DNA from 4 places in the Bittarella massiliensis (ex Durand et al. 2017) genome. Region 4 is predicted to be linked to each of the others. Evidence: predicted binding sites of a transcription regulator. Region 4 holds the regulator's gene; each other region holds the start of a gene.
The links. Region 4 encodes LexA, which represses DNA repair genes until DNA is damaged. Its sites were predicted from a motif close to CNAACANNTGTTNG; they were not measured.

Region 1: recA (recombinase RecA) is a predicted target of LexA. The motif match lies at 5,528-5,541, and genes of this name have one in related genera.
Region 2: uvrB (excinuclease ABC subunit UvrB) is a predicted target of LexA. The motif match lies at 1,339-1,352, and genes of this name have one in related genera.
Region 3: GT748_RS07490 (putative DNA modification/repair radical SAM protein) is a predicted target of LexA. The motif match lies at 4,031-4,044, and genes of this name have one in related genera.

Annotation. Positions count from the first base shown of each region.
Region 1 is NZ_WWVY01000012.1:18,135-25,511, forward strand. Features, by position in the region: gene GT748_RS15600 (hypothetical protein) at 1-1,059, shown strand, start outside; gene GT748_RS12440 (response regulator transcription factor) at 1,082-1,777, shown strand; gene GT748_RS12445 (HAMP domain-containing sensor histidine kinase) at 1,829-3,313, shown strand; gene GT748_RS12450 (DUF1385 domain-containing protein) at 3,288-4,430, shown strand; gene prmC (peptide chain release factor N(5)-glutamine methyltransferase) at 4,424-5,278, shown strand; gene recA (recombinase RecA) at 5,554-6,699, shown strand; gene GT748_RS12465 (regulatory protein RecX) at 6,703-7,347, shown strand; gene rimO (30S ribosomal protein S12 methylthiotransferase RimO) at 7,337-7,377, shown strand, end outside.
Region 2 is NZ_WWVY01000010.1:58,421-65,797, reverse strand. Features, by position in the region: gene GT748_RS11800 (ABC transporter substrate-binding protein) at 1-969, shown strand, start outside; gene uvrB (excinuclease ABC subunit UvrB) at 1,554-3,527, shown strand; gene uvrA (excinuclease ABC subunit UvrA) at 3,545-6,367, shown strand; gene GT748_RS11785 (rubredoxin) at 6,453-6,614, shown strand; gene GT748_RS11780 (FprA family A-type flavoprotein) at 6,756-7,377, shown strand, end outside.
Region 3 is NZ_WWVY01000005.1:84,954-92,330, reverse strand. Features, by position in the region: gene GT748_RS07510 (methylaspartate ammonia-lyase) at 1-415, shown strand, start outside; gene GT748_RS07505 (acyclic terpene utilization AtuA family protein) at 428-1,786, shown strand; gene GT748_RS07500 (DUF4387 domain-containing protein) at 1,811-2,128, shown strand; gene GT748_RS07495 (hypothetical protein) at 2,219-3,154, shown strand; gene GT748_RS07490 (putative DNA modification/repair radical SAM protein) at 4,062-5,375, shown strand; gene GT748_RS07485 (TIGR03915 family putative DNA repair protein) at 5,354-6,211, shown strand; gene GT748_RS07480 (TetR/AcrR family transcriptional regulator) at 6,648-7,292, shown strand; gene GT748_RS07475 (flavodoxin family protein) at 7,289-7,377, shown strand, end outside.
Region 4 is NZ_WWVY01000016.1:20,607-27,983, reverse strand. Features, by position in the region: gene GT748_RS13605 (peptidylprolyl isomerase) at 1-541, opposite strand, end outside; gene GT748_RS13600 (hypothetical protein) at 885-1,652, shown strand; gene lexA (transcriptional repressor LexA) at 1,885-2,463, shown strand; gene typA (translational GTPase TypA) at 3,600-5,417, shown strand; gene GT748_RS13585 (bis(5'-nucleosyl)-tetraphosphatase) at 5,581-6,003, shown strand; tRNA gene GT748_RS13580 (tRNA-Arg) at 6,046-6,122, shown strand; gene GT748_RS13575 (hypothetical protein) at 6,588-7,007, shown strand; gene GT748_RS13570 (histidine phosphatase family protein) at 7,102-7,377, shown strand, end outside.

The sequences.
Region 1 (7,377 bases), on a different contig from region 4:
GCCTTCTACACCGAGAAGGACAAGGTCAACGTCCACCTGGCGGTCCTGCAACTGCAGTCGCACGAGGACGGGGAGAGCGAGTGGAACATCGTCTTTGACCAGGAGGGGCGGGGCAACCAGATCGGCTTTGTCCGCTTCGACCACATCAGCCACCTCTCCTATTACAACATCCTGGTGGGGTGGAACGTCTTTGGCGAGAGCAACAACAGCCTGGCCATCTACGGCTACCAGCAGGGGGAGGACGGCGAGCACATCGTCGAGTTCATGAGCCGGGAGTACGAGCAGTTTATCTGCGAGGACATGGACGGCGACTACTTCTCCGAGCTGGTCTTCCTCTCGGCCTCCCGCACCGAGGAGGGGGTCAAGGCCGCGGTCTACAAGGATGTGGGCCGCTCGGCGGTGGAGAAGGTGACCGAGCAGACCCTGGACCCCCGCATCGTCGCCGTGCGAAAGCTGGCGGTGGGCAGCGGGGAGAGCGGCAAACTGCTCTACATCGACGGGCTGACCAAGGAAAACCTGCTGGCCACCGAGGTGCTGGCCTACCAAAACGGCGTTTTGAGCCTGGTGCAGCGGGAGGCGGTGGTGAGCCAGAGCCAGCGCCAGAAGACCGAGCTGTACAGCCAGGACATCGACCGGGACGAGAAGGTCGAGGTCCCCATCTTTACCGCCGACAAGAAGGCCAGCCTGGTGCAGATGCGCCCGGCCTCCGGCTACCAGGTGGACTGGTACGAGGTGGGGGAGAAGCGGTTTGTCTACGACCGCACCACCTATGAAAACGAGGTCTACAAATTCCGGCTGACCCTGCCCGCCCAGTGGCAGACCGGGGTCACCTTTGAGAGCAACCTGGACAACACCGTCATCACCTGCAAGCGGGGGGATGCGGTCCGCTTCTCCATCCTCCGCCTCCCCCGGGACGAGAGCGCCCAGAGCTACCAGTCCTCCGGCTTTGAAAAGATCGGCAGCAGCGGCAACTACATCTACTACTGCAAGCCGCAGGAGGACAGCAACCGGGAGTCGATCCTCAACGTGGTCAAGAGCGGGTTTTCCATTCTCAACTAACGACAGACAGGAGGGGCTTTGCGTGGCAAAAAAGACGATTTTGGTGGTGGAGGACGAGGAGAACATCCGCGAACTCATCTGCCTGAACCTGCAAAAATCGGGGTTTGAGGTGCTGGAGGCCGGCACCGGCGAGCGGGCGCTGGAGGTCTTTGCCGAGCGGGGAGAGGGCATCGACATGGTGATGCTGGACATCATGCTCCCCGGCATCGACGGGCTGAGCGTCTGCCGCCAGATCCGCGAGAAAAACAGCGCGGTGGGGATCATCATGCTCACCGCCAAGACCCAGGAGATGGACAAGATCAGCGGGCTGATGCTGGGGGCGGACGACTACGTCACCAAGCCCTTCAGCGTCTCCGAGCTGATGGCCCGGGTGGACGCCATCTACCGGCGGGTCTCGCTGCAAAACAGCCGCCCCCAGGAGGAGCTGGAGGTGGGGCCCTTCACCCTCAACCTCAAGAGCCGGATGCTCTTCAAGAGCGGGCAGCCGGTGGAGCTGACCCAGGTGGAGTACCAGATCATGGAGCTGTTCCTGAAAAACCCCGACGCGGTGTTGGGGCGGATGGAGATCTTGCAGAAGATCTGGGGCGACAACTACTACGGCGACGACAAGATCATCGACGTGAACATCCGCCGGCTGCGGATGAAGATCGAGGAGGAGCCCTCCCACCCCCGGCACATCAACACCGTCTGGGGCGTGGGCTACCGGTTCAAAGCGTAAAGAAGGCCCGCCCCGCCGCCGCGCGGGGCCCGGGCGCGAAGGGGAGTTTTCATGCAGAGCGTAACCAAGCGGTGGATGCTCAATTTTCTCACCATCATCGTCGTCATCCTCACCGTCGTCATGCTCCTCATCGTGGTGGGGGTGCGGGAGTTTTACTACTCCAGCGCCCAGCAGGTGCTGACCTCCCGCATCGAGGTGATGGTCAACGCCATCAAGTACCGCACCAGCGACGCCCTCACCCCCCAGGAACGGGTGGAGCAGGTGATCACCGGCTTTGAGGAGAAGACCAAATACGAGGTGATGGCCCTGGACCGAAACGGCGCCCCCACCGTCACCTCCAGCGGGTTTTACCCCGGCGACACCTTCACCGGGGTGGACTACGCCCGCGCCCTGCAGTCGGACAACGGCTATGGGGTCTACACCGGCCGGGCAAAGGACGCGGGGAACGTGATGTCGGTGTGCTATGTGTCCGACAGCCTGGGGGACGGCGTGGGCGGCATCCGGCTGGTCTGCGACCTCTCCCTGGTGGACGGGGAGATCTTCAAGACCGCCCTCTTCTTCCTCCTCTTCTCCACGGTGGTGGTCCTCTTCGTGGTCCTCTCCAGCACCTACTTCATCCGCTCCATCGTCACCCCGATCGGGCAGGTGGGGGTCATCGCCACCAAGATCGCCTCGGGGGATTTCAGCGTCCGCCTCAAGACCCAGCACAACGACGAGATCGGCCAGCTGTGCAACATCATCAACTACATGGCCGACGAGTTGCAGAAGGCCGAAGAGGTGAAAAACGACTTCATCTCCCAGGTCTCCCACGAGCTGCGCACCCCTCTCACCGCCATCAAGGGCTGGGGGGAGACGGTCCTCGACGCCGACCCGGTGGAGAACCGGGACACGGTGGAGCGGGGCATCCACGTCATCCTCAGCGAGACCGACCGCCTCTCGGGGATGGTGGAGGAGCTGCTGGACTTCTCGCGGATGCAGAGCGGCCGGCTGACCCTGGTGCTCTCGAAAATCGACGTCCTGGCCGAGCTGGAGGACGTGCTCATCATGTTCGGCGAGCGGGCCAAGCGGGAGGGGGTCACCCTAGAGAGCGAGCTGCCCGAGTTCGTCTCCCCGGTGTTCGGGGACAAAAACCGGCTGCGGCAGGTCTTTGTCAACATCCTCGACAACGCCCTCAAGTACAGCGAGAAGGACGGGACCATCCGCACCTCGGCGGCCGAGGAGACCGGCTATGTGGTCATCCGCATCGCCGACACCGGCCTGGGCATCCCCCGCAGCGACCTGCCCCGCATCAAGGAGAAGTTCATCAAGGGCTCCAACAGCCGCCGGGGCACCGGCATCGGCCTGGCGGTGGCCGACGAGATCATCGCCCTGCACAAGGGCCTTCTGACCATCGACAGCACCGAGGGGGAGGGGACGACCGTCACCATCTCCATCCCGGTGATGGACAAAAAGGTGGATTCCACCACCATGCAGATCGCAAAAATAGATGAAGAGGAGATACGGCGTTATCGTGAACAGCAACAACGGGACAAATAGCGGGCCCCGCCGCACCAAGATCGGCGGGCAGGCCCTGATGGAAGGGATCATGATGCGGGGGCTGGACTGTTACAGCGTGGCGGTCCGCCGCCCCGACGGGGGGATCGAACTGGAGGTCAAACCCGACAAGCACCTGGCGCGGTGGTACAGCCGGGTGCCCTTTGTGCGGGGTATCTTCAACTTTGTCTCCACCCTGGTGCTGGGCTACACCTGCCTGATGCGCTCGGCCGAGATCTCCGGCGCCCTGGACGAGGAGGAGCCCCCCAAGGCCCCCGCTCCGGCGAACGAGGGGAGCGGCGAAGGGGAGAGCGCCCCGCCGACCGGCGCGGGCGAGGAAGCGCCCCCGGCATCCCCCGCCCCGGTGGGCGAAGGGAGCGCGCCGGAAGGGACCGGCAGTGGGTTGGAGAGGCCCTCCTCCCCGGCCGCCGCCCCCGCCGGGGAGCGGCCCGCGCCCCTACATACCGCCGCCCCGGCGGCGGAGGAGAAAGAGGAGAAGGGCCTGGGGGCCGGCTTCTCGGTGGCGGTCAGCGTGCTGGCGGTCTTTTTGGCCCTGGCCCTCTTCATGGTGCTGCCCACCGCCATTGTGGGGGGACTGGGCAAGCTGGTGGAACTGGGCCGCTGGCGCACCCCGCTGGAGGGGCTGGTCAAGCTCTGCATCTTCCTGGGGTACATGGCCCTGGTCTCGCGGATGAAGGAGATCCGGCGGATGTTCGAGTACCACGGGGCCGAGCACAAGACCATCGCCTGCTACGAGCACGGCGAGGCCCTGACGGTGGAGAACGTCCGCCGCCACCGCCGCTTCCATCCCCGCTGCGGCACCAGCTTCCTGCTGATCGTCATCCTGGTGAGCATCCTGGTCTCCTCCTTTGTCTCCTGGCAGAGCCTCTGGCTGCGCATGGCGCTGAAGGTCCTCCTCCTGCCGCTGGTGATGGGCATCTCCTACGAGATCATCAAGTACGCCGGCGGGCACGACAACCTCCTCACCAAGGTCCTCTCGGCCCCCGGCCTCTGGCTGCAGCGCCTCACCGTCAAGGAGCCGGACGACTCGATGATCGAGGTGGCGGTGGCCGCCATGGAGGCCGTCATCCCCCAAAACGGGGAGGACGACCGGTGGTAGAGCCCTGCACGGTCCGCGCCCTCTGGCGGGAGGGGGAGGCCCTGCTGCGGGAGCAGGGGGTGGACGCCCCCAAGTTCGACGCGGCCGAGCTCCTCTGCCACGGGGCGGGCTTTTCCCGGGGCGAGCTGCCCCTGCACCTGCGTGACGAGCTGTCCGCGGCTGCGGCCCGGCGGGTGCGGGCCCTCTTTGCCCGCCGGGCGCGGCGGGAACCGCTGCAGTACCTGCTGGGCTGCTGGGCGTTTTACGGCCACCCCTTCCGGGTGGGGGAGGGGGTGCTCATCCCCCGGCCGGACACCGAGTGCCTGGTGGAGGCGGTGCTGGCCCGGGCCCCCCAGGGCCCCTGCACCATCGCCGACCTCTGCAGCGGCAGCGGCTGCATCGCCGTCGCCCTGGGGGCCGCCCTCCCCCAGAGCCGGGTGCTGGCGGTGGAGAAGAGCGGGCGCGCCTTCGACTATCTGCAGGCCAACATCCGCCTGAACAGGGTCGCGAACGTCTGGCCGGTGCGGGGGGATGTGCTGCGCTACCAGGGGGTCTGCCCGCCGCTGGACGTGCTGGTGGCCAACCCCCCCTATATCCGCCCGGAGGAGATGGAGACCCTCTCCCCCGAGGTGCGCGCTGAGCCGCGGGAGGCGCTGGAGGCCCCCGAGCGGGGGCTGGCCTTCTACCGCCACTTTGCCGCCGCCTACCGCCCGGTCCTCCGCCCCGGGGGGCTGCTGGCGGTGGAGATCGGCTGCGGCCAGGGGGCCGAGGTCTGCGCCCTCTTTCGCGGCCAGGGGTACGAGGGGGTCACCTGCCTGCAGGACCTGGGCGGCCTGGACCGGGTGGTGCTGGGCAGGCGCCCGAAATAGGGGAGGGAAGGGAGCTGCGGCAGGGCCGCGGCCCTCTTTTTTTGCCCTTTGGGGGGCGGGCGGCCCGGGGACACCGGTTTTTTCTGCCAGGGGCGGCAAAGGCCGCTGAACGCTTGCGGCAGCGGGAGAAATGCAGTATAATAGCTCTGTAATGGCAGTCGCGGCCCGGGCGGCGCGGCCGTCGTTTTTGGAACTGCTGTCTGCGCCATGCCCGCCCCGGCGGGAATGGTTCTATTTTTATCAACAGAGTGAACGAACGTTTGGGAGGACGATCCATGGCGGAAAAGAACAAGGCCAAGGAGACGGCTCAGGAGAGCCGTCAAAAGGCGCTGGAAACAGCTCTGGCCAACATCGAAAAACAATTTGGCGCGGGCGCTGTCATGCGCCTGGGCCAGCACTCCACCCTGAACATTGAGGCCATCTCCACCGGCAGCCTGTCGCTGGATATGGCCATCGGCGTGGGCGGGGTGCCCCGGGGCCGGGTGGTCGAGATCTACGGCCCGGAGAGTTCGGGCAAGACCACCGTGGCCCTGCACATCGCCGCCTCCGCCCAGAAGGAGGGGGGCACCGCCGCCTTCATCGACGTGGAGCACGCCCTCGACCCGGTCTACGCCGCCGCCCTGGGGGTCGACATCGACGCCCTGCTGGTCAGCCAGCCGGACACCGGTGAACAGGCCCTGGAGATCTGCGAGGCGCTGGTGCGCTCCGGCGCCATCGACGTGGTGGTCATCGACTCGGTGGCGGCCATGGTCCCCAAGGCCGAGATCGAGGGGCTGATGGGCGACAGCCACGTGGGGCTGCAGGCCCGGCTGATGAGTCAGGCCCTGCGCAAGCTCACCGGCATCATCGGCAAGACCAAGTGCGTGGCGGTCTTTATCAACCAGCTGCGCGAGAAGATCGGCGTCATCTACGGCAACCCCGAGACCACCGCCGGCGGCCGGGCGCTGAAGTACTACGCCTCGGTGCGCATCGACGTGCGCAAGGCCGAGACCCTCAAGGTGGGGGGCGAGTTCGTGGGCAACCACACCAAGGCCAAGATCGTCAAGAACAAGGTGGCCCCCCCCTTCAAGATCGCCGAGTTCGACATCATGTACGGCACCGGCATCTCCAAGGAGAGCGAGATCCTCGACATCGGCGTCAACATGAACATCATCCAGAAATCCGGCGCCTGGTTCAGCTACAAGGGCGAGCGGCTGGGCCAGGGCCGCGACAACGTGAAGAAGTACTTTTTGGAGCACCCGGAGGTGGCCCAGGAGATCGAGGCGACCATCCGCCAGAACGCGGCCGAGGCCGAAAAGTCGCTGATGCCCAAAAAGCCCGCCGCCCCGGCGGCCGTCCCTGCCCCTGCCTCAGCCCCCAGCGCCACCCCTGCCCAGCCCGCCCCCGCCGTGATGGACATCGACATCGAGGTGGAGGACTAGGCCATGCCCGAGTGCGGCGAGATCACCGGGCTGGAAAAGACCAAGCGGGGCCGGTACAGCGTCTTTGTGGACGGGGAATTCCTCTGGTCGCTGGACGGGGAGACCCTGCTCAAGAGCCGGGTGCGCCCGGGCGCGGTACTGGAATACGCCTATTTGGAAGAGGTCAAGGCCCAGTCCGACGCCGTGGGCTGCCGGGAGAAGGCCCTGACCCTGCTGGGCCAGCGGGCCTACGCCCGGGGGGAGCTGGTGGAGCGGCTCTGCCGCGACTGGCCCCGCCCCACCGCCCGCCAGGTGGTCGCCCAGCTGGAGGAGGCCGGGCTGGTCAGCGACGGCGACTACGCCTTTCGCCTGGCCGACGAACTCTACCGCTATAAGCACCTCTCCCGCCGCTTCATCGAGCTGGAGCTGCAAAAGCGGGGGATCGACCCCGCGCTCTGCCGGGAGGTGCTGGACGCCGGCGGCTTTGACGACGGCGCCAGCATCCGCGCCCTGCTGGAACAGAAGTACGCCGCCCGCCTGGGCGACCGGGCGCAGCGGCAGAAGGTGCTGGCCGCCCTGGCCCGCCGCGGGTTTGGCTACGGCGACTGCCGGGCCGCCATGGAAGAATACGACACCGATTACGAGACAGGAGACCCTTATGTCGATTAATGTGGGAATGGTCTCGCTGGGCTGCCCCAA
Region 2 (7,377 bases), on a different contig from region 4:
AGCGGGTATCTGTGCGACCTGGCCGACCTGCCGGCCTGCAGCCGCCTCTACCCCGCGGCGCGGGAGCAGGCCGAGATCGACGGTCTGGTCTACACCATCCCCCTCACCATGGCGGCCTACGGGATGTATGTGAACACCGACCTGTTGGAAAAATACGGCCTTGAACCCCCCGACGACTACCCCTCCTGGATGCACTGCTGCCAGGTGCTCAAAGAAAACGGGGTGATCCCCTTTGCCGTCAACCGCTGGTATGCCATGACGGTGCCGGTGATGGCGAGGGGGCTCTACAAGCTCTACCAGTCCGACCGCTACGGCGAACTGGCCGAGGGCCTCAACGACGGGAGCATCCCCATCGGCGACTACATGCTGGAGGGCTTTCAGATGTTTGAGGAGTTCTTGGAGCAGGGGTATTACGGGGACGACCTGACCCGGGAGGGGGTGGACAGCATCCCGGCCTGCACCACCGACTTGCAGGCCTTTCAGGAGCAAACCGTCGCCTTTGCCTTCTTCAGCACCGGGGTGGAGAAGTACTTTGACGACGAGGGGGAGGGGATGCCCTATCAGGCGCAGGGGGTGCCCGCCCTGCCGGACGGGGCGGTCTGCCTGCCCTCCATAGCCGACCGGCTCTGTGTCAACGCCAACAGCAACCACCTGAAGGAGGCGCTGGAGGTGGCGGAGTACATGAGCGACGCCACCGCCGCCGAGCTGCTGACAGACGGAGGGGGCGCCCTGCCCTCGCGAGAGGGGCAGGAGGGGATGCCGATGGGCGCCGAGCACATGCAGAAGCTGCTGCCCCTGGTCAACCGGGAGGGACAGATCCCCATCGAGGACATGAATCTGCACTTCACCTATTGGGACACCACCCGCACCCTCTGCCTGGAGATGATCGACGGTCTTTCAGCCGAAGAGGCGGCAGAGAAGTACAACGCCATCCAACTGGAACAGATTGGCCGGTACGTGGGCGGATAAGCGCGTTGGAGAGGGCTCAAACGACCTGTTTGGCCCTCTCCGATTGCGTGTTAAAAGGTCCGACGGCCCTTTGGCGGGCGCAGAAGGGCCCCTGGGACAGGGGTTCCCTGGTGTTTTCTCTTTGCGTCCGTGGCGGGGGAGGTCTTTTGGCGGGCGCTCTCTGGCGCTGCCGCTTTTCCAGCAGCTCTCCCTGGCGGCGCTCTCCCGCCCTCCACCGCTGTGCCGAGGGGTGAGGGGAGGGGGACCGCCGCTCCCAAGCCAGTTTGCCCTGCCTTCTGAAATCGCTTTGCTACCCTGCTATAAAGCGGCCGCTCCCCCTGCATTTCCCGCGGCGATTTGGCAAAAATAGATATAAATTTCAATTCCTTACAAACAAATGTTTTCCCTTGTGAACCTTTTAAAGAGGGGGCTGCCGTGCTATAATATAGACTCGAGTTCTTGTGTGCGCGCCTTTGTCCGCCCAAGGGAAAAAAGGGGGAGACGAGGGCGGTCGCGCATGTCTTATATTGTCTATTTTTTGGTATTTTTGATAGTTGTCTGGTTATCTCGTCCCCGCCCGGCGGGGGCGGCAGGGAGGTGCAGAAATGGGAAATACGAACGGGTCTTTCAAACTGGTCTCCCCCTATCAGCCCACCGGCGATCAGCCCCAGGCCATCGCCGAACTGGTGGAGGGGATCGAGCGGGGGGACAGGGAGCAGACCCTGCTGGGGGTCACCGGCTCGGGCAAGACCTTCACCATGGCCAACGTCATCGCCCAGGTCAACCGGCCCACCCTGGTGCTGGCCCACAACAAGACCTTGGCCGCCCAGCTCTGTTCGGAGTTTCGGGAGTTCTTCCCCGAAAACGCGGTGGAGTACTTCGTGTCCTACTACGACTACTACCAACCCGAGGCGTACGTGGCCTCCACCGACACCTACATCGAAAAGGACTCCTCCATCAACGAGGAGATCGAGAAGATGCGCCACTCGGCCACCGCCGCCCTTTCAGAGCGGCGGGACGTCATCCTGGTGGCCAGCGTCTCCTGCATCTACTCCCTGGGTGACCCCATCGACTACCGGACCATGGTCATCTCCCTGCGCCCGGGGATGGAGAGGAGCCGGGACGATGTGGTCAAGCAGTTGGTGGACCTGCAGTACGAGCGCAACGACGTCAACTTCACCCGCAACAAGTTTCGGGTGCGGGGGGACGTGGTGGAGGTCTACCCCGCCTACTCCACCGAGACGGCGGTGCGCATCGAGTTCTTTGGCGACGAGGTGGACCGCATCTCCGAAATCAACCCCTTGACGGGGGAGAGCAAGAATGTGCTGGGCCACATCGCCATCTACCCGGCCAGCCACTACATCGTCCCCAAGGAGAAGATGCAGCGGGCCATCACCGACATCCAGGACGAGCTGCGCGAGCGCATCCAGTACTTCAAGTCCCACGACAAGCTGCTGGAGGCCCAGCGCATCGAGCAGCGCACCATGTACGACATCGAGATGCTGCAGGAGATCGGCTTTTGCAAGGGGATCGAGAACTACTCCCGCACCCTCTCTGGCCGGGCGCCGGGCAGCACCCCCAACACCCTCATCGACTACTTTCCCGACGACTTCCTCCTCTTTGTGGACGAGTCCCACGTGACCCTGCCCCAGGTGCGGGGGATGTTCGCCGGCGACTACGCCCGCAAGAAAAATCTGGTGGACTACGGCTTCCGCCTCCCCTCGGCCTTTGACAACCGCCCCCTGAACTTCGACGAGTTCTACGGCAAGATCAACCAGGCGGTCTTCGTCTCGGCCACCCCCGGCGACTTTGAGCGGGAGAAGAGCACCCAGATCGTGGAGCAGGTGATCCGCCCCACCGGTCTCACCGACCCGGAGGTGATCGTCAAGCCCATCGAGGGGCAGATCGACGACCTCTACACCGAGATCCAAAAGCGCACCGCCCGCAAGGAGCGGGTGATGGTGACCACCCTCACCAAGAAGATGGCCGAGGACCTGACGGCCTACCTGGAAAACATGGGGGTGCGGGTGCGGTACATGCACCACGGCACCGAGACCATCGAGCGGATGGAGATCATCCGCGACCTGCGGCTGGGCGAGTTCGACGTGCTGGTGGGCATCAACCTGCTGCGGGAGGGGCTGGACATCCCCGAGGTCTCCCTGGTGGCCATCCTCGACGCCGACAAGGAGGGCTTCCTGCGCAGTGAGACCTCCCTGGTGCAGACCATCGGCCGCGCCGCCCGCAACGCCGGCGGCCAGGTCATCATGTACGCCGACGTGGTCACCCGCTCGATGGAGGCGGCCATCCGCGAGACCGAGCGCCGCCGCGCCATCCAGCAGGCCTACAACGAGGCCCACGGCATCGTCCCCAAGACCATCATCAAGGCGGTGCGGGACGTCATCGAAATCTCCAAGAAGGACACCGACGACGTCAAGAAGTACAAGCGCCTCAGCCGGGAGAAGAAGGCCGAGATGATCAACAAGCTGACCAAGGAGATGCGCCAGGCGGCCCAACTGCTGGAATTCGAGCAGGCGGCCTTCCTCCGCGACAAGATCGAGCAGCTCAAATCCTTAAAGTAAAGCGAGGAAATACGACAGTGGCAATGGACAAAATCGTCATCAAAGGGGCCCGGGAGCACAACCTGAAAAACATCGACATCGAGATCCCCCGGGACAAGCTGGTGGTCTTTACCGGCCTCTCCGGCTCGGGCAAGTCCTCCCTGGCCTTCGACACCATCTACGCCGACGGCCAGCGCCGGTACGTGGAGAGCCTCTCCTCCTACGCCCGCCAGTTTCTCGGGCAGATGGAGAAGCCGGACGTGGATCTGATCGAGGGGCTCTCTCCGGCCATCTCCATCGACCAGAAGACCACCTCCCGCAACCCCCGCTCCACCGTGGGCACCGTCACCGAGATCTACGACTACCTCCGCCTCCTCTACGCCCGCATCGGCATCCCCCACTGCCCCATCTGCGGCAAGGAGATCAAGCAGCAGACCGTCGACCAGATCGTGGACAAGGTGCTGGCCCTCCCCGAGGGGAGCCGCATCCAGGTGCTGGCCCCGGTGGTGCGCGGGCGCAAGGGGGAGCACGTCAAGGAGTTTGAATCGGCCAAGCGTTCCGGCTTTGTGCGGGTGCGGGTGGACGGCAGCATCTTCGACCTCTCCGAGGAGATCAAGCTGGAGAAGAATAAGAAGCACACCATCGAGATCGTGGTGGACCGGTTGGTCATCAAGGAGGAGATCAAGTCCCGCCTGACCGACTCGCTGGAGACCGCCACCTCCATCTCGGGCGGGCTGGCGGTCATCGACGTCATCGGAGGGGAGGAGATGCTCTTCTCCCAAAACTACGCCTGCCCCGACCACGACATCAGCATCGAGGAGCTCTCTCCCCGGATGTTCTCCTTCAACAACCCCTACGGCGCCTGCGAGAAGTGCACCGGCCTGGGCACCTTTTTGCGGGTGGACCCCGATCTGGTGGTGCCGGACAAGTCCAAGTCCATCCGCGGGGGGGCCATCCGCGCCTCCGGCTGGTACTACAAAGACGCCTCCACCATCTCCCACATGTACTACGACGGGCTGGCCAAGGCCTACGGCTTCACCCTGAACACCCCCTTTGAGGAGATCTCGGAGGAGGGGCAGAACGCCATCCTCTACGGCACCGGCGACCGGGCCATCGACATGACCCGCCAGAACGAGTACGGCACCGGCAAGTACAAGACCACCTTTGAGGGGATCGTCAACAACCTGGAACGCCGCTTCCGCGAGACCAACTCGGCCTGGATGCGGGAGGAGATCCAGGAGGTCATGAGCTCGGTGCCTTGCCCCGACTGCGGCGGCAAAAAGCTGAAAAAGGCCTCCCTGGCGGTGACGGTGGCGGGGAAGAACATCATCGATTTCACCGACCTGTCGGTGGTGGACGCCCTGCGCTTCATCGGCTCGATGGAGCTCACCCCCCGCGACGAGATGATCGCCCACCAGATCCTCAAGGAGATCAAATCCCGGCTCAACTTCCTGCGCAGCGTGGGGCTGGGGTATCTGACCCTCTCCCGCGCCGCCGCCACCCTCTCGGGGGGGGAGAGCCAGCGCATCCGCCTGGCCACCCAGATCGGCTCCTCTCTAGTAGGGGTCCTCTACATCCTGGACGAGCCCAGCATCGGGTTGCACCAGCGGGACAACGACAAGCTCATCGCCACCCTCCGCCACCTGCGGGACATCGGCAACACCCTCATCGTGGTGGAGCACGACGAGGACACCATCCGCGCGGCCGACTACATTGTGGACATCGGCCCCGGGGCGGGTGTCAACGGGGGAGAGGTGGTGGCCCAGGGCTCTCTGCAGGACATCGAGGGCTGCCCGCACTCCATCACCGGGCAATACCTCTGCGGGGTCAAGAAAATCGAGGTGCCCGCGTCCCGGCGCAAGGGGAGTGGCAAGTTCCTCGAGGTCAAGGGCGCGACCCAGAACAACCTCAAAGAGGTGAACGTGAAGATCCCCCTGGGCACCTTCACCTGCGTCACCGGGGTCTCGGGTTCGGGCAAGTCCTCCCTCATCAACGAGGTGCTCTACAAGACCCTGGCGCAAAAGCTCAACGGCGCCAAGTCCAAGCCGGGCAAATGCCAAAAGGTCCTGGGTCTCAAACACCTGGACAAGGTCATCGGCATCGACCAGTCGCCCATCGGCCGCACCCCCCGCTCCAACCCGGCCACCTACACCGGGGTGTTCACCGACATCCGCAACTTCTTCGCCCAGACCGCCGATGCCAAGGCCAAGGGTTACAGCTCCAGCCGCTTCTCCTTCAACGTCAAGGGCGGGCGCTGCGAGGCCTGCCAGGGCGACGGCATCATCAAGATCGAGATGCACTTCCTGCCGGACATCTACGTCCCCTGCGAGGTCTGCGGCGGCAAGCGGTATAACCGGGAGACTTTGGAGGTAAAATACAAGGGCAAGAGCATCTACGACGTGCTGGAGATGTCGGTGGAGGAGGCCTGCGCCTTCTTTGAGAACATCCCCCGCATCCGCGAAAAGCTGCAGACCCTGCTGGACGTGGGGCTGGGCTACGTCAAGTTGGGCCAGCCGGCCACCACCCTTTCGGGCGGCGAGGCGCAGCGGGTCAAGCTGGCGCTGGAACTCTCCCGCCGGGCCACCGGCAAGACCGTCTACATCCTGGACGAGCCCACCACCGGCCTGCACACCGCCGATGTGCACAAGCTCATCGACGTGCTGCAGCGGCTGGTGGACGCGGGGAACACCGTCATCGTCATCGAGCACAACCTGGACATGATCAAGGTGGCCGACTACCTCATCGACATCGGCCCCGAGGGGGGCGACGAGGGGGGCGAGATCGTCGCCACCGGCACCCCCGAGCAGGTGTCCAAGGTGGAGCGCTCCTACACTGGACAATATTTGAAAAAAATGCTCTGAAATCGAAAGAGCCCCTTTACAATCGTGGAGTAATTCAGTATAATTGGGTCAGAAACCAAATCAAAGAAAAAAGGAGTGTTCCGCAATGGCAAAATATGTTTGCACTGTGTGTGGGTACGTGTACGACGAGGCCGCTGGCGCCCCTGACGAGGGGATCGCCGCCGGCACCAAGTGGGCCGACGTGCCCGACGACTTTGTCTGCCCCCTCTGTGGCGTGGGCAAGGACATGTTTGAAGAGCAGGCGTAAAAGAAGCGATCGGGGCAGCCGCCTGTGGCGCGGCCGCCCCTCTTTTTTGCCAGGACTGTCAAAAGAAAAGGGGAGATCACTTTGTCCGGAACCAAGAAAATCAAGGACGGCATCTACTACACCGGGATCCTCAACCCCAACATGCGGGTCTTCGATGTGGTGATGCGCACCGAATACGGCACCAGCTACAACGCCTACACGGTGGTGGGCAGCGAGAAGACCGCCCTCATCGACGCCTCCCACCTCACCTTTGCCGAGGACTACCTCGAGACGCTGGAGCAGGTCTGCGATATTGCCAAGGTGGACTACCTGGTGATGAACCACTGCGAGCCCGACCACTCGGGCGCGGTGGCAAAACTCGTTGAAAAATACCCCGACATCACCGTTTTGGTGAGCCAGGCGGGCAGCATCTATCTCAAGGGGATCACCAACAACCCCAACATGAAGGTGGAGGTGGTCAAAAACGGCGACACCCGCGACCTGGGCGGCAAGACCTTGACCTTCCTTTCGGCCCCCTTCCTCCACTGGCCCGACTCCATCTTCACCTATCTGCCGGAGGACAAGGTGGTCTTTACCTGCGACTTCCTGGGCGCCCACTACTGCGAGCCCCTGGTGTGGGACAACAAGGTCACCTATCCCAAGGCCTATGAAGAGGCGGTCAAGGTCTACTATGACGCCATCTTCTCCCCCTTTGCCAGCTATGTGCGCAAGGGGCTCGACATCCTCTCCACCCTCGATTTTGACACCGCCTGCACCAGCCACG
Region 3 (7,377 bases), on a different contig from region 4:
GGAGGACCGGGAAAAACAGATGCTCGCCCTCAAGGAGCTGACCCGCCTGGTGGACGAGCGGGGCATCCCGGTGGAGCTGGTGGCCGACGAGTGGTGCAACACCCTGGAGGACATCCGCTACTTTGCCGACAACCGGGCCGGGCACATGGTGCAGATCAAGACCCCCGACCTGGGTGGCATCAACAACGTGGTGGAGGCGGTCCTCTACTGCAAGGAGAAGGGGATCGGCGCCTACCAGGGCGGCACCTGCAACGAGACCGACCGCAGCGCCCAGGTCTGCGTCAACCTGGCCATGGCCACCTGCCCCGACCAGATCCTCGCCAAGCCCGGCATGGGGGTCGACGAGGGGTACATGATCGTCTACAACGAGATGCAGCGCATCCTGGCCCTGCGCAGAGCCCAGGCCGAGCGCTAGGAGGGGTTTTTGATGAAAGAGGAATTTCGCATTCTGTCCACCACCGCCATCCTGGGGTACGGCTTCCCCAAGGAGAGCTTTGAAGAGGGGATGAAGCGCCATCCCCACCTGATCGCCGTGGATGCGGGCTCCAGCGATCCCGGGCCCTACTACCTGGGGGCGGGGGTCTCCTTTACCGACCGGGACGCGGTCAAGCGCGATCTGGAGATCATGCTGGAAGCCGGGGTCAAGGAGGGCATTCCGGTGGTCATCGGCACCGCCGGCGGCAGTGGCGGCGAGCCCCACCTGAACTGGTGCCGCGAGATCGTAGAGGAGATCGCCCGGGAGAAGGACCTCCACTTCAAGCTGGCGGTCATCCACGCCGAGTTTGCAAAAGAGGCCGTCAAGGCGGCCCTGCGGGCGGGGAAGGTGAAGCCCCTTGCCCCGGCGCCCGAACTGACCGAGGAGGCGGTGGACGCCACCACCCGCATTGTGGGCCAGATGGGGATGGAGCCCTTTATCAAGGCTTTGGACGAGGGGGCGCAGGTCGTTCTGGCCGGGCGCACCTACGACCCGTCGGTCTTTGCCGCCCCGGCGGTGCGGGCGGGCTGCGACAAGGGGCTGGCCATCCACCTGGGCAAGATCCTCGAGTGCGCCTCCATCTGCGCCACCCCCGGCAGCGGCTCGGACTGCATGTTCGGCTACATTGGGGAGGACTATTTCCGGGTGGAGCCCTTGAGCCCCCTGCGCCGCTGCACCACCCTCTCGGTGGCGGCCCACACCCTCTACGAAAAGACCAACCCCTATATCCTGCCGGGGCCGGGCGGCCACCTGGATTTGACCGACTGCAAATTTGAGCAGGAGACGGAGAACATTGTCCGGGTCAGCGGCAGCCGCTTTGTGCCCGACCCGTACACCGTCAAGTTGGAGGGGGCGCGCTGCATCGGCTACCGCACCGTCTCCATCGCCGGGGCCAGAGATCCCATCATGATCGAGAAGATCGACGAGGTGCTCGAAGGGGTGCGCGCCCGGGTGGCCGACAACTTCCGGGACGCCGACCTCCACTACTACCTGCACTTCAACATCTACGGCCGCAACGGGGTGATGGCGGAGTTGGAGCCCACCCCCACCACCGAGGGCGCCCACGAGCTGGGCATCGTCATCGAGGCGGTGGCCGACACCCAGAAACAGGCCGACACCATCTGCGCCTTTGCCCGCTCCACCATGCTCCACTACGGCTATGAGGGCCGCCGGGCGACCGCGGGCAACCTGGCGTTTCCCTACTCGCCCAGCGATTTTCACGCCGGCGAAGTCTATGTGTTCAGCATCTATCACGTCATTGCCGTCGACGACCCCGTCGCCCCCTTTGCCGTTGATTGTGTGGACCTGTAATGGTAGAATGAGGAGGAGAGAGCTGTGAAACAGAAACTCACCGATCTCGCAGAGATCATCCGCAGCAAGAATTCCGGCCCTTACGAGCTGACGCTGGACATCATGTTCAAGGACTTTGCCAGCTTTGAAAAGGCCTGTGAGAAGAAGATCATCAACGAGGACGTGGTCTGCCGTCTCTACCACATCCCCCCGGAGAAGATCATCAACATCATCGAGTTCCAGCCGGCCAAGGCCATCAAGATCACCATCCAGCGCCCCATCTGTTCGGGCGACTTGGGAGAGACCGACGTCTACGGCGCCCAGCAGCACGCCCCGCTGCTGGACCTGGAATTTGACTGGTAAAAAAACGGACAGAGGGCCCGCAGCGGCGGGCTGTGGCGGCAGGCGCTTCGCGTGAGGGGCGCCTGCCGTCTTGCAGAGGAGGAGTGCCCCATGCCCTATTCCGATCGAATGCAGAAAAACCACCTGTACAGTGTCTTCTTCGCCCCCCGCGGCAACGTGCGGATGGCCGATTTGGGGATGCAGATCGCCCAGCAGTACCTCAGCCCCTTTGACCTGCTCATCGGCATTGTGGGGGAGGGGGGCTCGGGCAAGAGCATGCTGGTCAAGGGGATGTTCCCCGGGCTGGAACTCACCAACGACGACGAGGGGGTCAACGTCCGCCCCCTCCCCATCCTAGATGTGGACGAGGACGACTCGGGCTTTTACAGCCCCCACACCTATCACCTAGACATCCGCTTCGAGTCGGCCTTTACCCAGATGCACGTGCTGGCCGAGGCCATTTTAAAGGCCATCGATAAGAAAAAGCGGGTCATTGTGGAGCACTTTGACCTCATCTACCCCTTTTTGGGGGGGCGCAACGCCCACCTGCTCATCGGGGTGGGGGGCGAGGTCATCATCACCCGGCCCAACCTCTTCGGCCCCGAGCCGGAGGATCTGACCAAAATCGTCTTTGGCTCCATCCGCTTTCGCAAGATGGCCCACACCGCGGAAGACCTCTGTGAACACCTGATTTTGCAAAAGTACAAGGGCAAATACACCCACGGCGACGTCAAGCACGGCTTTGTGCTCAGCTTTGCCGAAAAGCCGGACATCGACCTGAAACGGTTGGAGACCGAGGTCAACGAGCTGATCGCCAAAGACATCCCCATCTCCTACTGCGATGAGGAGCACATCCTCATCGGCGACGAGCTGCACCACTGCACCGGGCCGCGGATGCACGTGCGCACCACCGGCGAGATCGAGGAGTTTGCCCTGCTGCAAGACCTGCCGGTGGAGCCCATGACCGGGCGGTACCTGCTGGTGGGCCTGGTGGGCAGCGATTGGGAGAAGGCCGGGGGCAAGGACTTCAATAAAATCGTCTTTTGACGCCCGGACCTTTCGCAAAGGGAGCGTTTTGCGGGGGAGACTGGGCCGCAGAGGGGCGAAAATCGACCAAAAGAGGTGCGCTGTCCGCAGATTTGTTGCTGTGGGCGGCGCACCTTTTGCGCGGCAGGACGGCCCGCAGGGGCTGCAAAGCGGGTTTTTCTGCGGTGTGTACACCGCAGAAGCGGCCGAGACAGTCCATTAGAAGTGGTCGGAACGGCCCGTTCAAATTGGCTGGCTGGACACAAGTCTCCGCTCTGAAGGGGGGGAGACAGCACCGTCGAAAAAGACGTGGCCGCAGTCTTATCTAGGGCAAAGATAGCTGAAAAATGGTGACAAGGAGTTTGCCTTGTCACCATTTTTCTATTGCTTAGGCAAAAAGGGAAGGGGAAGAACGACCTCTGCCCTTGGCAGACCCTTCGCCCCAGGCAACTCGGGGCCGCCGTCAGAGAAAGATTGCTGCCGGATGGCCAGAGGACAGCCCTAGTCGGAAAAGGGGTGGTTCCTGTTATCGCTCCCCTTTTTCCCAGCCAGAAGAGGACTTTGGAAGGGGGAAGTTTGGGGGATGAAGCGGGTCGCACTTGAAAAAGGATTGCGAACATTTTTGCTTGCCATGCCGGGGCTCTGATATTCGCCAAAAGAAGGGGGGCTAAAACGATAACAGCGCGAGAGTAGACGGCGGTTGGCCGCGGGAGAGGGCTAGGGAGCGGAGAGAGTCTTGTCCCCGGCCTACCGGGTCAAAGCGGAAAGGCCTGAAAAAATTTGGCGGGGGATGGAGGCACTCCCTCTTTTAAGAGGACAGACGACAGGAAAAAAGTGACAGGGGGATTTTGCTGCGGGGCAATTGACTTTTGCAGAAAAGGTGGTTAAAATAAAAAAAGAACAAATGTTTATTTTAAGATAGGAGGGGATGACGGTGGAGTTGCTGGAAAAGCTGGAGATCCTCTCTGATGCGGCCAAGTACGACGTGGCCTGCACCTCCAGCGGGGTGGACCGGGCCGGCAAGAAGGGACAGTTGGGGAGTGCGGCGGCCGCGGGCATCTGCCACAGCTTTACCGCCGACGGGCGCTGTGTCTCCCTTTTAAAGGTGTTGATGACCAACATCTGCGCCTACGACTGCAAGTACTGCGTCAACCGCTGCTCCAACGCCACCCCCCGCGCCGCTTTTTCGCCCCGGGAGCTGGCCGACCTGACCATCCAGTTTTACCGCCGAAACTACATCGAGGGGCTGTTTTTGAGTTCCGGCATCCTCAAAAACCCCGACTACACCTGTGAGCGGATGATCGAGACCCTGCAGATCTTGAGGGAGGAGTACGGCTTTCGCGGCTATATCCACGCCAAGGCCATCCCCGGGGCGGACGACCGGCTCATTGCCCGCCTGGGGATGCTGGCGGACCGGATGAGCGTCAACATCGAGCTGCCCAGCCAGCAGAGCCTGCGGCTGCTGGCGCCGGACAAGTCGAAGGCGGACATCTTTCGCCCCATGGGGCTGATTTCCAGCGGGATCGCCCAGAACCAGACCGACCTGGTGCGCTACCGGGGCGCGCCCAAATTTGCCCCCGCTGGGCAGAGCACCCAGATGATCATCGGCGCCACCCCGGACACCGACCTGCAGATCTTGCGGCTGACCCAGGGCCTCTACCGCAAATACGGTCTCAAACGGGTCTTCTTTTCGGCCTACACCCCGGTGCAGAGCGACGCCCTCCTGCCCGCCCTGACCACCAAGCCGCCCCTGTTGCGGGAACACCGCCTCTACCAGGCCGACTGGCTGCTGCGCTTTTACGGCTTCGACGCGGGGGAACTGCTGGACGAGCGGGCCCCCAATTTTAACCCCTACCTGGACCCCAAGTGCAACTGGGCGATCCACCACATGGAGCACTTCCCCGTCGAGGTCAACCGCGCCCCCTACGAGATGTTGCTGCGGGTGCCGGGCATCGGCGTCAAGAGCGCCCAGCGGATCGCCAAGGCCCGGCGGCTGGGCCCCCTGCACTTTGACGGGCTCAAAAAAATCGGGGTGGTGCTCAAGCGGGCCCAGTACTTTATCACCTGTTCGGGGAAGACGGCGGTGGGGCTGAAAATCAGCCCGGAGGCCGCCTTTCGCGTCCTGGTGTCCGAGCGCAGCGCCGCCATGCTCCCCCAAAACCGGCCGGAACAGCTCTCCCTGTTCGACGAGCCGCCGGTGACCCGAGAGGATGTGGTCTCTTGTTTGACCGGCCAGATTTGATTTACCTGCACGACGGCAGCTTTGCCGGATTTCTCTGCTGCGTCTTTGAGAGCTTTGTCAGGAGGGAGGCGCCCCTGGACATCGTCTGCCGGGAGGACTGCCAGACCGGGCTCTACGCCGTGCGGGAGATCGAGAGCGACAGGGCGCGGGCGGGCCGGGTCTTTCGCTCCATCGGCGAGCGGATGGGGGAGGAGGCCCGCCAGCTGGTGCAGAGGGCCTTTCTGTTCGGGGAAGGGGGGCGGGACCTCTGGCTCTACCGCTTCCTCTGCCGGGGCTACCGCTATGGACCTGCCGTCTGCGACATGCTGGGGGACGAGGCGGTGAGCCGGGTGCAGAAAATGGCCCTCTCGGTGTCGAACGAGGCGCACCTGCTGCTGGGGTTTGTCCGCTTTGCCGAGTACGACGGGGCCCTTCTCTCCCAAATTTCTCCCAAGCACTTTGTTCTGCCGGTCCTGCGGGAGCATTTTTGTGACCGCTACCCGGAGGAGACCTTTATGATCCACGACAAGACCCATCAGATGGCCCTGATCTACCGCCCGCACCGGGCCAAAATCGTCTCGGTCAAGGCGTTGGAACTCCCCCCCGACACCCCGCAGGAGCAGCTCTACCGCCAGTTGTGGCGGGGGTACCACCAGTCCGCCACCATTGCCGCCCGGGTCAACCCCCGCTGCCAGCGGGGAAACATGCCCAAACGCTTTTGGGGGGAGATGTGCGAGATGGCGGACCGGTCAGCCCCTCCTTTGGAGGGGGCGAGAGCCGCCGGGCTGCAGGGGCCGGAGCGGGGAGACGCCCCCTCGCCGCAAAGAAGTTCTCCCCATCGCCTGGCGGGGGAGTGACCTGTCCGACGGGGGAGCCCATCCGGCTTGAAGCGTCCTCCCAAAGGGTGTCTCGCCGGTCGGTGGACAGCCATTTGAAAAAGGGGGACCCCTTTTTGCCGCGGTGTCCGTGGGGAAGAAATTCGAGGGGATGGCCGGTGCCAGCAGATGAGAAAAACAGCGGGGAGGGGCGGCCGGCCCCTCCCTTTTTTATGCCCGGCGGGCGGCCTTCTGCGCGGAAAAATGCAGAGAAGTGCCGACGGACATCCCCGGAGAAGGAGGGGAAAGTGGTTTGACGGGGCGGGCAACCGGTCTTGGGCGGCCAATGGGGGAACCGCTGTCCGAGGCGAAGGACAAATTGGAAAGGCCCCTCCTGCTTTTGCCCTTGCCAAAGGGGAGAAGTCGTGGTAGAATCAATTAAACCGATAGTTTAATTAATAAAGAGGAGGAACAGCCGGTGGGAAGACGAAAGAAAGAACCCGCAGAGGCCCACCGGGGCCGCATCGCCCAGGCGGCAGCCGCCCTTTTTGCCAAGCGGGGGGTGGATTCGGTGACAGTGGAGGAAATCGCCCGGGAGGCGGGGTACAGCAAGGCCACCCTCTATGTCTACTTTCAGGGCAAGGAGGAGATCGTCGGCGCTCTCACTCTGGAGAGTATGCGGCGATTGCGGGACTGTCTGTCGTCCGCCCTCGTGGAGGGGACGGGCGCGCGGGGCCGCTACGACGCCGTCTGCGGGGCGCTCCAGCGCTACCAGGGGGAAGCGCCCTTCCTCTTTGGCCTGGCCCTGCGGGAAATCAACATCGATTGGGAGAGCCCCGACACCCTGCCGGTAGAGCGGGAAATCTTTGCCGTGGGCGAGGAGATAAACGACCTGATGGGCCACTTTCTGCGCGAGGGGATGGAGACAGGCGCGTTCCGCCCCGACCTGGAGATCCTGCCCACGGTGTTTGCCTTCTGGGCAATGCTGGCCGGCCTCATGCAGGTGGCCGCCAGCAAGGAAAAGTACATCGAAAAGGCGATGGGTCTCACCCGAGAGGCGTTTCTCGCCGGCGGGTTTGAAACCCTCTACCGCGCCATTGCCAGAGAGGAGGGGGCGAGATGAAACGACTGTTGGCGATTCTGGGGGGGCCGCACCCGGACGGCTCGACGGCGGCCATGTTGGCGTGCGCCGTCGCCGCTGCCGAGAG
Region 4 (7,377 bases):
CGTCGGTGACCTCCATGGTGCCACCCTCGCCAAAGAGGTGATTTTCAACCTTCTGTTGCAGGTAGCTGGTCTGCATCAGCTGCAGGTAGAGGTCCTCGGTGAGGTAGGCGGATGTCATCGCCTCCTGGAAGGCCTCTTCCGACTCGTAGCTCTCTTTGACAGAGGCCAGCTGGCTGTCGGCGCTGGTCTTCTCCTCGTCGCTGAGGGAGAGGCCGTACTCGTCCGCCAGGGCGCGGATGGCGCGGTTGGACTGCAGCGCCTTGAGCACGTAGTCGGAGAGCTGGGCCTTGACCTCGTCCTGCCCTTCCCAGGCGGTGTCGTCGCCGTTATCATAGCCGTATTTCATGTTGAGAAAGTAGTAGCGGTACTCGTCCATCGAGACCTTGTCCCCATCGATGGTCATGACCACCGGCATGGAGACGCCTTTGCCGTCCACCACGAGAGGGGAGTTTTTGGCCCCGCAGCCGGTCAGGGCGGCGAGGGTCAGTAGAGAGGCGGCGCCGATGGCGGCGACGCGCTGAAAACGCTGGGAAAGATGCATATAGCTTCTCCTTTTCTCTGTGGTTGGGCACATCTTTAGCTTACCCAACCAATGTGTAGACTGTGTGAAAAGTGTGAAAATCCTTTGCGAAATGAGCGGCAGTGCGGGGAAAAGACAGATAAACCCCGAGTAATATCCAATCCAGTGGAATTCTGGCGGATGAATTTTCCACAGCTGTGGAATTCGATGTTGAAAACCCCAACATCATGGGAATTGTCGCTGCGCAAAATGCGAAAGTTTTCCACACCCAGTGCGCAATTGCAAGAGAACAAAGTTTTTGGTATACTATTTGTAAATATCGCACCAAGGCCACCGGCTTTTTGACCGGGGGAAAGGACTTTTCATGACGCATCACAAATCATCCAACCAATCACGGCGATTTGCCCTCGCCCCAGTGCTGCTTGTGCTGTTGGGCCTTTTGGCGCTGTCTCTGCCCGCCCGGGCAGCCGACGCCCTCTACCGCTTCACCCACAACGGGCAGGACCTGTTGGCGGTGGGAACGGTCACCTCGGTGGGGGAGGGGAGCATCACCTTCTCCATCAGCGAGATCCTCAAGAGCTCCTCTTCCATCGGCGGCGGGAGCAGCCCTTTGCCCTCCAGCGAAGTCCGCCGCGAAATCAAGGTGGAGCGGGGCGAGGCCCTGCGGGACCTGCAGCCGGGGGACGCGGCCATCCTCTCTTTGAAAAAGAAGATGTGGGGCAGTTTTGCCCTGGACAACGGGGCGTACCGGCTGGACGGCACCGCCCTGCCGGTACAGGCCTCCACCCTTGCGGGGGAGGAAAACGCCGAGACGGCGGCGGTGACCTTCTTTGTCAACTCCCGCGGGGTCTTCTGCGAGTTTGCCTTTGAGGGGGACGACGGGCGGGTCGCCCTGACCTACAAGGGACAGGACTACCTCATCTATGACCGGGCGACCGGGGGGATACAAAACCCGCAGATACCGGGTACCCCCAGCCGTCTGCCCACCGAGCCCAAAGGGGATGACTGGTTTGCCAACTGGCAGTCCCCGGCCGTTCTCATCGGCATTCTGGCGATGGTGGCCGGCGGGGCGATCACCCTGCGCATCCTCTTTAAAAAGAGAAAGGGCCGGCACACCATCTATCTCAAATAGCGGCGGCCGCTGGGCGGAAAGCGAAAAAATGCCGCCAACCTTGCGGGCGGCGGCATTCAAAAGCCTGAGGGGTGCTTTTGAGGAGGATAGTGCAGTCCTAAAAACATTTGCGGCATTGTCTTTAGGCTTGCTCTTATTATAGCCCCGAAGCCCAATTTGTTGTGAATGATATGTAAATAAAAGGTGAAAAAACCTGAGCGATCATTTGAATTTTAGAGAGAGGGTGAGAGCCGTGGAAAAGGTGGAGCGAAAAAAGAGGGAGCTGCTGGAGTTCCTGCACCGCCAGGTGGGGGAGGGCATCCCTCCCTCGGTGCGGGAAATCTGCGCGGCCATGGGCTTTAAGTCGACCTGCACCGCCCACAAGTACCTGAAGATGCTCGAGGAGGACGGCGAGATCGAGGTGGTCCACGGCTCCAACCGGGGCATCCGCATCACCGGGCGGCGCACCGCCGCCATCCCCCTGCTCGGCACGGTGGCGGCGGGCACCCCCATTTTGGCCCAACAAAATATCGAGGACTACATTGTCAGCGACCTGCGGGGGGAGGGGCTCTTCGCCCTGCGGGTCAAGGGCGACAGCATGATCGGCGCCGGCATCTTTGAGGGGGACATCATCCTGGTGCAGCAGACGCCTGAGGCCCGCGACGGCGAGATCGTGGTGGCCCTGATCGAGGAGGAGGCCACCGTCAAGCGCTTTTACCGAGAGCCGGACGGCCGCGTTCGCCTGCAGCCCGAAAATGACCGCCTGTCGCCCATCTACCCCGACACCGTGGCCATTCTGGGCCGAGTGGTGCGGCTCATCCGCAACTACTAAAAAGTCGACAGGGCAGAGGCTGTCCCGGGTCGTTGCCGGGGCGGCCTCTGTATTTTTTGTGTCGCTTGTCCCTTTTCCACAGGCCTTTTCCGCCGCCCCTGTACGCCGAATCATACCGCCTTCTTGCACTTCATGTACTTAGCTGAGGGGGAGGATGGCCCCCTTATCCTGTTCTTCCGGCCATCCCGCGCCGGCAGCGGGAAAAGAGCCCTTGTTCCAGCGGGTTTTGGCCGCGGGCAATTGCGGGGGAGAAAGGAAATATCTTTTCCAGTTGCTCTTGTTGGCTGCCATGAGGAGAGCTCGGGCGGAAATGGGGAGAAGTTGCGCTGCCTTCTACATTTAGGGGGCCGTACCTCCTCTCTTTGCACGGGCTTTTCCTCTGCGCGCCACCCATCTCCACATGCCCCGCTGCAAGGAATGGACGCCCTCTTTTCTCTGGCCTTCTGACTGGTTCCATGCCGACGGCGGGGAAAGCGCTTTTTTCTTGGCGGGTTCTGGTCGTGGATGATTATGAGGAAAGAAGGCATCTGCCCCGCAACTCTCGCCGATTGCCAGGGTCGAGAAGTCAGATTTTCATTGAGAGGGGGGAGCCTACATTTGGGAGGGCGGGTCCCTCTTTTTTCGCGATTTTTTTGCTTCTACATGCTGCTCATACCGCTGTCTCACACTCCGCTGTGAGGAGGGAATGCCCTCTCCCCGGCCTTATGCCGACAGCGGGTAAAAGCCCTTATTTCAGTGGGCTTTGGTCGCGGACAATCGCGGAGGAGGGAAGTATCTTATCCATCCTATCACCCCCCAGCGGCTGTCAGAAGGAGGGGTATCCTCCTAGTTGAGATGGGGAAAAGCCGCCCCGCCCTCTGCATTTTTGGGGGCCGTATCTGCCCACAAAAAGACGATATGGTCGACTGCGGGCAAAAGGGAGAAAACAAAGACTAGATTTGGCGCTTGCGATGAATTTTTTGACTATTTTTTGTGAGATATTTTTGCTTTTTTAGGCGCGGCGGTGTATAATAAGACAGTTAAAGGGCTTGTACAGCCGGACGAGGGGACATCGCGCTTCCGCCGGCTGCTTTTCCTGCCGCGGGCAGCGAGCCAAAACCGTTTGAAAGCCAGCCATTCTTGGGGAGGAACACAGTTTGACTAGAAACGATTTGAGAAATATTGCCATTATCGCCCACGTCGATCACGGCAAGACCACCTTGGTAGACGAGATGCTCAAACAGGGCGGCATCTTCCGCGAAAACCAGGTGGTGCGCGACCGGGTGATGGATTCCGGCGCCCTAGAGCGGGAGCGCGGCATCACCATTCTCTCCAAAAACACCTCGCTCTTTTACAACGGGGTCAAGATCAACATCATCGACACTCCGGGCCACGCCGACTTTGGCGGCGAGGTGGAGCGGGTCTTGCAGATGGTGGACGGCGTGCTGCTGCTGGTAGACGCCTTCGAGGGCCCCATGCCCCAGACCCGGTTCGTGCTGGAGCGGGCGCTGGCCCTGGGCCACACCATCATCGTGGTGGTCAACAAGGTCGACCGCCCCGACGCCCGCCCCGAGGAGATCGAGGACGAGGTGCTGGAACTGCTCCTGGACCTGGACGCCAGCGAGGAACAGCTGCAGAGCACCTTTGTCTACTGCTCCGGCCGGGAGGGGACCGCTTCGCTGGATTACAGCGACCTGGGGGACAACCTGATCCCCCTCTTCAACGAAATCATCGAAAAGGTGCCCGCTCCCAAGGGTGATTCCGAGCTGCCGATGCAGATGCTGGTCAGCTCCATCGACTACAACGAGTACGTGGGCCGCATCGCCATCGGCCGCATCAAGCAGGGCACCATCAAACAGGGGCAGGAGGTGGTGGTCACCAACTACCACGGCGACCAGACCCCCCGCCGGGGCAAGGTGGTCAACCTCTACCAGATCGACGGCCTGACTCGCGACGCGGTGGACAGCGCCCAGTTCGGCGACATCGTCTGTGTCTCCGGGGTGGAGAACATCACCATTGGCGACACCATCTGCGCCCCCGACGCGCCGGAGCCGCTGCCCTTTGTCAAGATTTCCGAGCCCACCATCGAGATGACCTTCTCGGTCAACGACAGCCCCTTTGCCGGGAGAGAGGGCAAATACGTCACCTCCCGCCAGCTGCGTGACCGGCTCTTCAAAGAGCTGCTCAAGGACGTCTCCCTGCGGGTGAGCGAGACCGACACCACCGAGAGCTTCAATGTGGCCGGGCGGGGCGAGATGCACCTCTCCATCCTCATTGAGACCATGCGCCGGGAGGGGTATGAGCTGCAGGTCAGCACCCCCCGCGTCCTCTTCCACGAGGAGAACGGCAAGCGGATGGAGCCCGTGGAGCGGGTGACCATCGACGTGCCGGAGGAGTGCGTGGGCAGCGTGATGGAGAAGATGGGCACCCGCAAGGGCCAGCTGGTGGAGATGCACCCCACCGGCAACCGGATGCGGCTGGAGTTCCTGATCCCCTCCCGCGGCCTCTTCGGTTACCGCAGCGAGTTCCTGACCGACACCAAGGGCGAGGGCATCCTCAACACCATCTTCGAGGGGTATGAGGAGTACAAGGGCGAGATCCCCACCCGCCAGGTGGGCAGTCTGGTGGCCTACGAGACCGGGACCGCCGTCACCTACGGCCTCTTCAATGCCCAGGAGCGGGGCACCCTTTTCATCCCCGCCCAGACAGAGGTGTACGAGGGGATGATCATCGGCTCCAATCCCAAGGCCGAGGACCTGGTGGTCAACGTCTGCAAGACCAAGCACCTGACCAACACCCGTGCCTCCGGCTCCGACGACTCGCTGCGGCTGACCCCGCCCCGGGTGATGAGCCTGGAGGAGTCGCTGGAGTTCATCTCCGACGACGAACTGGTGGAAGTCACCCCTGAGTCGATCCGCCTGCGCAAGAAGATCTTGAACAATCAGCAGCGGGCCAAGATCACCCACCGCAAATAAGAGGGCGAGCGATTATCTGCTCCGGCGCACAGAAAATCCTGTGCGCCGGAGCTTTTTCTTGCCCAAAAGGGAGAAATTTTGCTGCTTGCGTCCCTTTTAGAAGTGTCGTCTTGCCAAGCAGAGGGCTTTTCTGTATGATAGAGAAAGGAAAGGGGAGATCGGTTTGCGTCGGGAAAAATCGTGTGGCGGGGTGGTGTACACCAAGGAGGGCGGCCAGCTTCGCTTCCTGCTGATTCGGCATAAAAAGGGCGGCCATTGGGCCTTTCCCAAGGGGCACATGGAGGCCGGCGAGAGCGAGCGGCAGACGGCCCGCCGGGAGATTTTGGAGGAGACCGGCGTGCAGGTGAAGATGCAGGGCAAGTTCCGGGAGAGCGTGGCCTATGACATCGGCACCATCATCCACAAGACGGTGGTCTACTTCCTCTGCGAGATCGTGGGGGAACCCGAGGTCACCATCCAGGAGGAGGAGATCTCCGACTACGCGTTTTTCGGGCCGGACGAGGTGCCGGGGCACCTGACCTACTCCAACGACAAGCACACCTTTGCCAAGGCCTTGCGATATATAAAATCTCGCAATTTGGCTTGACAACGGTCGGCAGCCGGTGTATTATGTATAAGCACGTTACAAGCGCCAATAGCTCAGCTGGATAGAGTGTCTGACTACGAATCAGAAGGTCGGGGGTTCGAGTCCCTCTTGGCGCACCAAGCAAGCCACTCACAACTTTTTTGTGAGCGGCTTGCTTTTTTGTATCTGCCAAGGGGCGTGCGGCAACGCCTTAACTGCCCTGCCTACTGGCACAGAATAGAGAAAAATGAAAAAGGGCCATAGGTTTTTCTGTGGCCTTTTGTTTTTGCAGCAGGTTTGAGGCGCATGTTGCATCGAAACCGCTGGAGACCGTACCTGCTCCCCTTTAAAACAGAAGGGAGACCGGCCGATGGGCTTTTTTAGCGGATCCGGTGGGGAGCCGGCAAGGCCCTACCGCCACCGCCTTCAGCAGTCGGAGAGGAGGAAAAGAGGAGGCGGTTTTGCCTTATGAGAAGAGGGCGTTTTTTGGAGGAGAAGGAAAAGCAGGGAGAGCAGCTGCGCTGCAAATGTCAAGTCTTGTCTGCACAGGGAAAAGTCGGTATACTATCTTCTTGTGGCATCACGCGAAAGGACTGATTTTTGGTTTGCAGTTGATCGAAGAGGTATTTGCAAAAGAGGTATACGCGCCCTTTGTGCGCTATTGCCAGCTCCACCACCTGCGGGAGATGGAGGACCTGCGCGGGTTCTCCCCGGCAGAGGCGGCAGGGTGGCCAGGGGTGACGCCGGCCCTGCAAAAGCGGGTGGGGCTGCTGTTGAGCACGTACTGGAGCCGCCACCCCCAAACACCGGCCCCCGCCCCGAAAAGGGAGCCGCTGGAAGAGCGGGTGCGGGCCCATTTTGAGGAGAACGCCCACCGGGTGGTCCGGCTCTCTGAACTAACGCCGATTGCCGGCGGACTTGGGCAAAAGGAACTCGCCCGGATGTTGGAGCGGGTGGACTGGTGCAGCTGCCTGGACAAAAACAGCTATTTTTACACCAGCCCCAAAGGGGAGGCAAGCCGGTAAAATCGATTGCCATCGGCCTGACCTGCTGGTATGATAGAGGGAAAAACAGAGCGGCGGCAGCGCCGCCTGAACGGAGGGAATAGGATTGCAGAGAGTGTACTGGATCCGCCACGCCGAATCGGACCACAGCGTTCACAGCGACGCCCTGCGGCCCCTGACTGCCAGGGGCCTGGAGGGGCGGCACAGGGTGGAGGAGTACCTGGCCGGCCACGCAGTGGGGGCGGTCCTCTCCAGCCCTTACCGGCGGGCCCACGATACGGTACAGCCCTTTGCGGCCAGCCGGGGACTGCAGATCCTCTGCGACGACCGCTTTCGGGAGCGCCGGGTGGCGGGCGAAGGGGAGTGGATCGAGGATTTTTCCGACTTTTCC